Regions from separate parts of the Mesorhizobium sp. M8A.F.Ca.ET.202.01.1.1 genome, predicted to be linked through region 1. Evidence: predicted binding sites of a transcription regulator. Region 1 holds the regulator's gene; the other holds the start of a gene.
What was found. Region 1 encodes PhoB, which activates phosphate uptake and scavenging genes when phosphate is short. Its sites were predicted from a motif close to TGTCATNNANCTGTCAT; they were not measured.
Positions count from the first base shown of each region.

Region 1 (4,368 bases):
GTGGTCATCAAATCTGTCGCTTACCGCGCCGCGCTCTCCGGCATCGTCACCGGCATATTGCTCGCCATCGCCCGCATCTCCGGCGAGACGGCGCCGCTGCTCTTCACCGCGCTCAACAACCAGTTCTGGTCGAGCAATCTCAACGCGCCGATGGCCAGCCTGCCTGTCACCATCTTCCAGTTCGCTCTCAGCCCCTATGAGGAATGGCAGCAACTGGCATGGACCGGCGCACTCATAATCACCCTGACGGTTCTCGGCCTGAGCATTTTCGCCCGCAGCCTTACCGGACGCAGAGAGGACAGATGAAACCGATGTTGTCCACCGAGTTGAACACGCCCGAAGTGGCCGTGGATAAGGCCAAGATCGAGGTCAAGAACCTCAACTTCTACTACGGCCAGTCGAAGGCGTTGAAGGATATCAGCCTGTCGCTGCCCGAGCGCAGCGTCACCGCCTTCATCGGCCCGTCGGGCTGCGGGAAGTCGACGCTGCTGCGCGTCTTCAACCGCATCTACGAGCTCTACCCGAAGCAGAGCGCCGACGGCCAGGTGCTGCTCGACGGCCAGAACATCCTCGACCGCTCGCAGGATCTCAATCTCCTGCGCACCAAGATCGGCATGGTGTTCCAGAAGCCGACGCCGTTCCCGATGTCGATCTACGAGAACATCGCTTTCGGCGTCCGTCTCTACGAGAAGATCAGCAAGTCCGAGATGGACGGCCGTGTCGAACAGGCGCTGAAGCGCGCGGCATTGTGGACCGAGGTCAAGGACAAGCTCAACGCCAGCGGCCTCAGCCTGTCGGGCGGCCAGCAGCAGCGTCTTTGCATCGCCCGCACCGTGGCGGTGAAGCCGGAAGTCATCCTGCTCGACGAACCAGCGTCGGCGCTCGATCCGCTGTCGACCGCCAAGATCGAGGAACTGATCGACGAGCTGCAGGCCGACTACACGATCGTCATCGTCACCCACAACATGCAGCAGGCGGCGCGCGTGTCGCGCCAGACGGCGTTCATGTATCTGGGCGAACTGGTCGAATTCGACAAGACCGAGAAGATCTTCACGTCGCCTCGCGAGAAGCGCACGCAGGACTACATCACCGGCCGCTTCGGCTGATATCACGCATACGAGGACCAGGATCATGGCCGAACACACAGTCGCAGCCTTCGATGAGGATCTCGGACAGATCAGCAGGCTGATCAGCGACATGGGCGATCTCGCCGGCACGATGGTCGGCGGCGCCACCAAGGCTCTGCTGAATTCCGACAACGCGCTGGCACAGCGCGTCGTCTCCGACGACGCCATCATGGATGCGCGCCAGCGCGAACTCGACGACCGCGCCATCACCCTGATCGCCAAGCGCCAGCCGATGGCCGACGATCTGCGTCATGTCGTCGGCTCGATCCGCATGGCGGGCGACCTCGAGCGCATCGGCGACCTTGCCAAGAACATCGCCAAGCGCGTCGGTTCCGTCGGCCTCACCGCCACGCCGCGCGACCTGTCGCACTCGATCGATTCCATGGCGCAGCTGGTGCTGATCCAGGTGCAGGGCGTGGTCGAGGAATATGCGGCCGGCGATGCCGCCGCCCTCGCCAAGCTCAGGAATGACGACGAACGCATCGACGTCAAATACACCTCGGTGTTCCGCGAACTGCTGACCTACATGATGGAGGATCCGCGCAACATCACGGCTTGCACGCATCTCTTGTTCTGCGCCAAGAATCTCGAGCGCATCGGCGACCATGTGACCAACATCGCCGAGAATGCGTATTATGTGCTGACCGGAACGCAACTGCCCGCCAATCGTCCTAAGCAGGACGAGACGGCGATGTCGGCGCCGGCGGCTTGACGATAGGATGATCTGCCAATGATCGCGCCACGCATCATGGTGGTGGAGGACGAGGAGCCGCTCGGCGTGCTCCTCCGCTACAATCTGGAATCGGAAGGCTATCAGGTCGAGGTGGTGACGCGCGGCGACGAAGCCGAGATCCGCCTCCAGGAGAATGTGCCCGACCTCCTGGTGCTCGACTGGATGGTGCCGGCGGTTTCCGGCATCGAACTCTGTCGGCGCCTGCGAATGCGGCCCGAGACCGAGAGGTTGCCGATCATCATGCTGACGGCGCGCGGTGAGGAGAGCGACCGCGTGCGTGGCCTTTCGACCGGCGCCGACGACTATCTGGTCAAGCCGTTCTCGACGCCGGAATTCATGGCCCGGGTCAAGGCGCTGCTGCGTCGCGCCAAGCCGGAAGTGCTGTCCAGCGTGCTCAAGGTCGGCGACATCGTGCTCGACCGTGAATCGCACCGGGTCTATCGCAAGAAGAGCGAAATCCGGCTCGGACCGACCGAGTTCCGGCTGCTCGAATTCATGATGCGCCATCCCGGCCGGGTGTTCTCGCGCAGCCAGTTGCTCGACAATGTCTGGGGCGAGACGATCTATATCGACGAGCGCACGGTGGACGTACATGTCGGCCGGCTGCGCAAAGCGGTCAACAATGGCCGCATGCCCGACGTCATCCGCACCATCCGCGGAGCGGGCTACGCGATCAGGGAAGACTAGGTCGAGGGCGGCTACGCCCCTGACTTCGTCATCCGCGAGCGAAGCGACGCGGCGCAGACCCGAGGATCCATGCCGGGACCTCGACGCGTCGCCGCAGTGCAGAATTCTGCGCCGTTGCACTCTACGATCGAGGTCACGGCATGGATCCCAGGGTCTCCGCGACGCCGCTTCGCGGCTGCTCCGCCCAGGGATCACGACCTTGAGGGCGCTCGGCCAACCTCCAGCATTGGTGGTGATTCATTCACCGGAGCGTTCGCTCAGGCCACGCTCTTCCCAGCACTGCCTCTCGCCTGCACTCCCGGCGCGAAAATCTCCTGGTCGACGAAGGTCAAGGCGCGCATGGCGCAGCCTTCGCGGATGAGCGGCAGTTCGTTCGGCTCGGTGTCGAAGGAAATCGATTCCGAATGCTGGCCGCCGGCGGTCTGGGCGATGGCCTCGCGCAAGGCCGGCTCGATCAGATCGAAGGCGGCGGCACTGACACCGACCATGGCGACCGGCGCCGGGTCGATCAGCGCGAACAGGCTGCCCAGCCCATAGCCCAGCGCCTCGCCCGCCTTGCGATAGGCTTCGCGCTCCGGTCCGTCTTTCTCCCTTGCCGTCGCGGCGAGTGTCCGCATCTGCGCGTCGCTGACATCGGCGACCGGTTCGGCGTCCTCGCCAAGCTGCCTGGCATTACGCCAGATGGCATAGTTGCCGGCATAGGCCTCGACGCAGCCGCGCCGCCCGCAACGGCAGAGCGCGCCGCCCGGGCGATGGATCATGTGGCCGAATTCGCCGCCCGATGAATGGGTGCCGGTGAACAGTTCGCCCTTGAGCACCAGGCCCATGCCGATGCCGTGCGAGAGCAGGATGGCGATGAAGTCGTCGCGGTAGCGTTGAGGGTCGCGCCAGCGCAACGCCACCGCCATCATGTTGCAGTCGTTCTCCATGGTGGCGGGGATGCCGAATTCGGCTTCGAGTATGTCGGCGAAGGCAATGTCCGTCTGCGGCGTGATCGGCGACCACAGCATGGCACGCGCCTTGGTGTCGGTGATGCCCTGGATCGCCAGCGCGATGCGGGCAACACTGCGGATATCGAGATCGGGGTCCTCGATGCGGCGGCGCACTATTGCCGTGCATTCGCCGATCAGCGCCTCGCGCGACATGGTCAGCGTGTCCAGCCGGCGCTGCTCCTCGGCGACCACCTGGCCGGCATAATCGATGACGGCGACGGATAGGAAATTCAGCGACAGCACCACGGTCATCACAGCCGCGGCCTCGGGGTTGAGGCCGAGGCCAACCTGCGGCCGGCCGCGTTTGAGCGAGCCGGCCTCGTTCGGCTTGCCTTCGGTCAGGATACCTTCGCCGATCAGGTCGGCGGATATCGCCGATATGGTCGAGTGGCTGAGGCCAGTGGTGGCGGCGATCTCGGTGCGCGAGGGCTGACCATCCCGGCGCACGGCTGCAATCACCATTGCGCGGTTGCGCCGGCGCAGATCGTCGTGGCGGATTCCCACCGACATGCTTTCCCTCCCGGCTGCCGCGGTTCTTGATCCCCCTCGAATACCTCCGGCAACAGGGTCAAACACTGGCAGAAGCGGCCGGTGCTGTCATTTATTTATTGCGAGGCTCGAAAAAAAATTTCTGGCACCTCAAAATCCATCAGAATCGATGTTGACAGTGTTCTGGCGATGGACCAGTGTTTTTTCGAGGCTCGAAAAAATAGAGCCTTTGTGCCGGCCTTCGGGCCAGTTTGGTCGCGCCATACGCGGCGCAGGGAGGATATCATGAAGAGATTCACAGCCGCCATCCTGGCGGGTGTCGCCATGTCGCTGACACTGG
Region 1 is NZ_SRUN01000007.1:229,137-233,504, forward strand. Features, by position in the region: gene pstA (phosphate ABC transporter permease PstA) at 1-306, shown strand, start outside; gene pstB (phosphate ABC transporter ATP-binding protein PstB) at 303-1,106, shown strand; gene phoU (phosphate signaling complex protein PhoU) at 1,132-1,839, shown strand; gene phoB (phosphate regulon transcriptional regulator PhoB) at 1,858-2,547, shown strand; gene EN845_RS17555 (ROK family protein) at 2,805-4,049, opposite strand; gene xylF (D-xylose ABC transporter substrate-binding protein) at 4,314-4,368, shown strand, end outside.

Region 2 (4,368 bases), on a different contig from region 1:
TTGGGCATGGCGATGATCTCCTCATCACGATTTAGGGCGCCATGTGTAAATTGCCAATCTTTCCCGAGGCTTGAATGCAATGCCGCGCAAAAAAAAGGGGCCGCGGATCGCCGAAGCCCCTCTCGTTTTGTCTCGCTCGACGTCAGACGCCGATCTTGCCGCCGCCCTGTTTGGTGATCGCCACGACCGCAGGCCGTACCGGCATGTCGGGCTTGAAATCGGGCCAGCGGGTCGACAGGTCCTCATAATAGGAAGGCCGGCCAAACGCGTCCCAGTCCTCGCCGCCGTCGCCCGGATGCTGGACGGCGACGAAGGCGGTCTGATCGTCCGGCGTAAACAGCGGGCCGCACATCTCGGCCCCGATCGGCACCCGGAAGAACAGTTTCGAGGTCGCCCGCGCCGATCCTTCCGTGTCCACCGCCCACAGGCCATCGGTGCGGCCGGTGGCCTTCGGGCCCTGGCCGTCGGTGGCGACCCACAGGCGCCCGGCCGAATCGATCGCGCAATTGTCGGGCATGCCGAACCAGCCATTGGCCGTCGTCGCGGTGGAGAAGGTGGCGCCGACATCGGCCACCGACGGGTCGCCGCATTTCAGCAGCACTTCCCACTTGCCCTTTGTGGCGGCGAAATCGCCGCCGTCCTCGACGATCTCGATGATGTGGCCGAAGGCATTCCCGTCGCGCGGGTTGGCGGCGTCGACCTGATCGGCCTTGCGCTTGGAATTGTTGGTCAGCATGACATAGACCTTGCCGTTGCCGGCATTGGGCTGGATGTCTTCGGGCCGGTCCATCTTGGTGGCGCCAAGCAGGTCGGCGGCGCGGCGCGTCTCGATCAGCACGTCGGCCTGGCCGGCAAAGCCGTTTTCCGCCGTCAGCGGACCCTGGCCGAACACGATAGGCATCCATTCGACCGAGCCGTCCTCGGCGAATCTGGCGACATGCAGTGTGCCGTCGTCGAGCAGGTCCTTGTTGGCCGCGCGGTCTCCGGCATTGAACATGCCCTTGGTGACGAATTTGTAGACATAGTCGAAGCGCTCGTCGTCGCCGAGATAGAAGACGACGCGGCCGTCCTTGGCGACGATCGATTCGGCGCCCTCATGCTTGAAGCGGCCCATGGCGGTGCGCTTGCGCGGCACCGAATCCGGGTCGTGGACATCGACCTCGACGATCCAGCCGAAGCGGTTGGGCTCGTTCGGCTCCTTGGCCAGGTTGAAGCGGTCGTAATGCGCGCCCCATTCATAGGCGCCTTCCGGGATGCCGAGGCGCTTGTAGTTGGCGGCTTCCTTGTGGCCTTCCGGCAGCTCGCCGGAGAAATAGCCATGGATGTTCTCCTCGGCCATCACATAGGTGCCCCAGGGCGTGACGCCGCCGGCGCAGTTGTTGATCGTGCCGAAGACTTTCGTCCCGGACGGATCGGCATTGGTCTTGACGCGGTCATGGCCGGCGACCGGGCCGGACAGCGCCATCTCGGTGTTGGAGGTAATGCGGCGGTTGAGCTTGCCGTCACGCACAACCTGCCATTTGCCGCCGTCCTTGCGGATCTCGACGATGGTGCCGCCATGCGCGGCCATCTCGACATCGACCTGCTCCTTCGAGAGCGGCGCCACCTCGGCCGCCTTCTTGCCGTCCTTCTCGACGATCTTGACGATGCCCGGGAACATCAGATGCGGGTTGGTGTATTCGTGGTTGACCACCAGCAGGCCATGTTCCGCCGAGCCATCGATCGCGATATAGCCGACATAGTCGTTGTTGTAGCCGAACTGCCTGGCCTGGGCTTGTGCCGACTGCTTGGTCGGATCGAATTCCGGCGAATCGGCAAACAGCGGATCGCCCCAGCGCAGCAACACATCGGCGTCGTAGCCCGGCGCGACATGGTGCTTGTCGTCGATGCCGGCCTCCAGCTCGTCGAACTTGAAGGCCGAGCCTTCCGCGGCGCGGGCATCGTCGGCGGCGATCATCGCCAGCGGGCTGACGGTGGCGGCGATCGCCGAGACGGCAAGCGAACCCTTGAGGAAACCCCGGCGCGAAAACCGCGCGGCGATGATCTCGCCCATCGTGTGGTTTTCGCTGGGATTGTTGGCCGGGCCTTCGTTTTCCTCGAGCAGGCTGGTGCGGAATCGGGCGTCGGGGGAGCGATGTTCGGTCATGAGAGCCTCTGGCTGGATTGGCTGGAGCTTGTTGCCTGATCGACCGCCTTACAGTCGGCTGATCACATTTTCGTGACATGGTATCCGCGCTGCCGCTCCCCTCACGACATCGTTTTTCACGTCGGACCTCGGACTTTAGTCCAATCTTGCGCCTGCAAAGGTCCTGGAGGACAAACGCAACGGTCGGAGGTCGCTTCCGGTCACCACGTGTTTCGGCGATGTTGGTTGCACTGCAACGTTGGGGTGGGCGCGCCGGCTCAATCGACGGAGTTCAGGATGCACGGATCGATAACGGCCCGTTGTTGCCGGCTGGCTTTCGGATCGGCGGCGCTTCTGGCGCTGACCATCGCTCCCTATGGAATTGCCTTTCATGGCTTCGTGCCTGGAATCGAGGCCGCGACCGCACTCGCCGGCAAGGGTGGGGGTGGCAATGACGGCGGCGGTGGCGGTGGGAATAGCGGCGGCGGAAACGGCGGCGGCAACAATGGAAACGGCAACGGCGGCGGCAACAACGGCAACGGAAATGGCGCTGATAACGGTGGCGGCAATTCAGGGTCCGGCAAGGGCCAGAGCGGGAAGAGCAGCCATGTCAACGCCATCACCGGCGACGAGATCGACGTGGACGGCAACAAGATTACGGTTCAGCACCCCGACGGCATAACGGAAAAGATCGAGAACGGCCGTTTCAGGATGAAGGATGCGCTCGACCGCACGATCATCGACCGCCCGGCCACACCGGCCGATGTCAGCCGCCTCAAGGCCCTCTGAACCTTGGCCTTCTGAAATCTCGGCCTTCTGAAATCTAGGCCTTGTGAAGCTGGTCAACAGGCAACGACCAGCTTCACACGTCACCTCCGCCGCCCCCCGGCGGAGGTGACCTCGTTTTCGCGCTGTGTTCCAATGCTGCGATGACTTGGAGAATTCCAGGGAAAGCACGTAGCGCTTTCCCTGGCTGCGTTGCCGTAAGTCGGCGATTCCAACGACGCCGAACCGCTCTATGAGAAGTCCCTCTCGCGGTCGCGAAACTCGCGCATCATGAGGGCAGCCTCGGTGCGGTTCCGCACGCTGAGTTTCGACAGCACCCCCGTCATGTGGTGCTTGACGGTCTTCTCCTGCAGTTCCAGGCGCAAGGCAACTTCCTTGTTGCTCAGTCCTTCCGCCACCAGCCGCAGGATTTCGGTCTGTCGGCCGGTGAGTTGCCGCAGCCGGTCCGCCACGCCGTTGGTGGGCTGCAACGACTGCACATCGGAAAGCAGCCGGGCCGACAACATCGGCGAAAGATAGCTTTCGCCGGCCGCCACGTTGCGCAGGATATCGGCAAGCGAGCGCGACCCGACTCCTTTGAGGATATAGCCGTGCACCCCCGCGTTCAGGGCCTTGGTCACGTCGGCATTGGCCTCCGAAACGGTCAGCATGACGATCTTCTGGGCGGGATGGTCGGCAAGGATGCTTGCAACCGCGGCCAGGCCGCCGCCGGGCATGGAAATGTCGAGCAGCAATATGTCGGGCTGCACGGTCGAGGCGATGCGTTCCGCGTCCTGCGCGGTAGCCCCTTCTCCGACCACCTCGAAGCCTCCGATCTCCGACAGGCTGCGTGTCACACCCTCGCGGAAGAGAGGATGGTCGTCGACAATGGCGATGCGGATGGCGCCCATTATGCTTGCTCCTCGACCGAAAAACGGATCACCAGTTTCGTGCCCTTCGGCCCCGTCAGGGTTTCGAACTGTCCGCCAATGCTTTCAACCCGCTCCCTGAGGCCGGCCAGCCCCAACCCCTCGGCCCGAGCCGGATCGAAGCCCGGCCCGCCATCCGACACTTCGACGAAAAGCCGGCCATTCTTCATTCCCGCACGCACCGCCTGATCCTTGCCCCGTCCGTGGCGGTAGGCATTGTTCAGCCCCTCCTGCACGAAGCGATAGACACTGATCTTCTCAGAAGCGCCGGGCTCGGGCAAATGTTTGGGCAGCGTAAGCGTCACCGACGTGCCCGTCCGGTGCTCATGTTCCTCGACGGCCAGCCGCAACACGTCCGCCGCCGCCGCCGTTTCTATCTGCGGCAGCACCAGGCCGGTGCAGATGCCGCGAATCTCGCGCATCGCGTCCTCCAGCGTCTTGCGGATCATGGCGACCTCGGTCGAGCGGCCTTCGCTGCCATGGCCGTCGCCGGTAAACACCGGGCTGTCCATGCGCAGCGCCGCCAGGGCCACGAGCTGGGCCGGGCCG
Region 2 is NZ_SRUN01000026.1:18,924-23,291, forward strand. Features, by position in the region: gene EN845_RS32230 (hypothetical protein) at 1-8, opposite strand, end outside; gene EN845_RS32235 (PhoX family phosphatase) at 143-2,146, opposite strand; gene EN845_RS32240 (hypothetical protein) at 2,423-2,914, shown strand; gene EN845_RS32245 (response regulator transcription factor) at 3,142-3,804, opposite strand; gene EN845_RS32250 (sensor histidine kinase) at 3,801-4,368, opposite strand, start outside.
Region 2: the regulator PhoB is predicted to act here: its motif matches at 2,208-2,224, upstream of EN845_RS32235 (PhoX family phosphatase).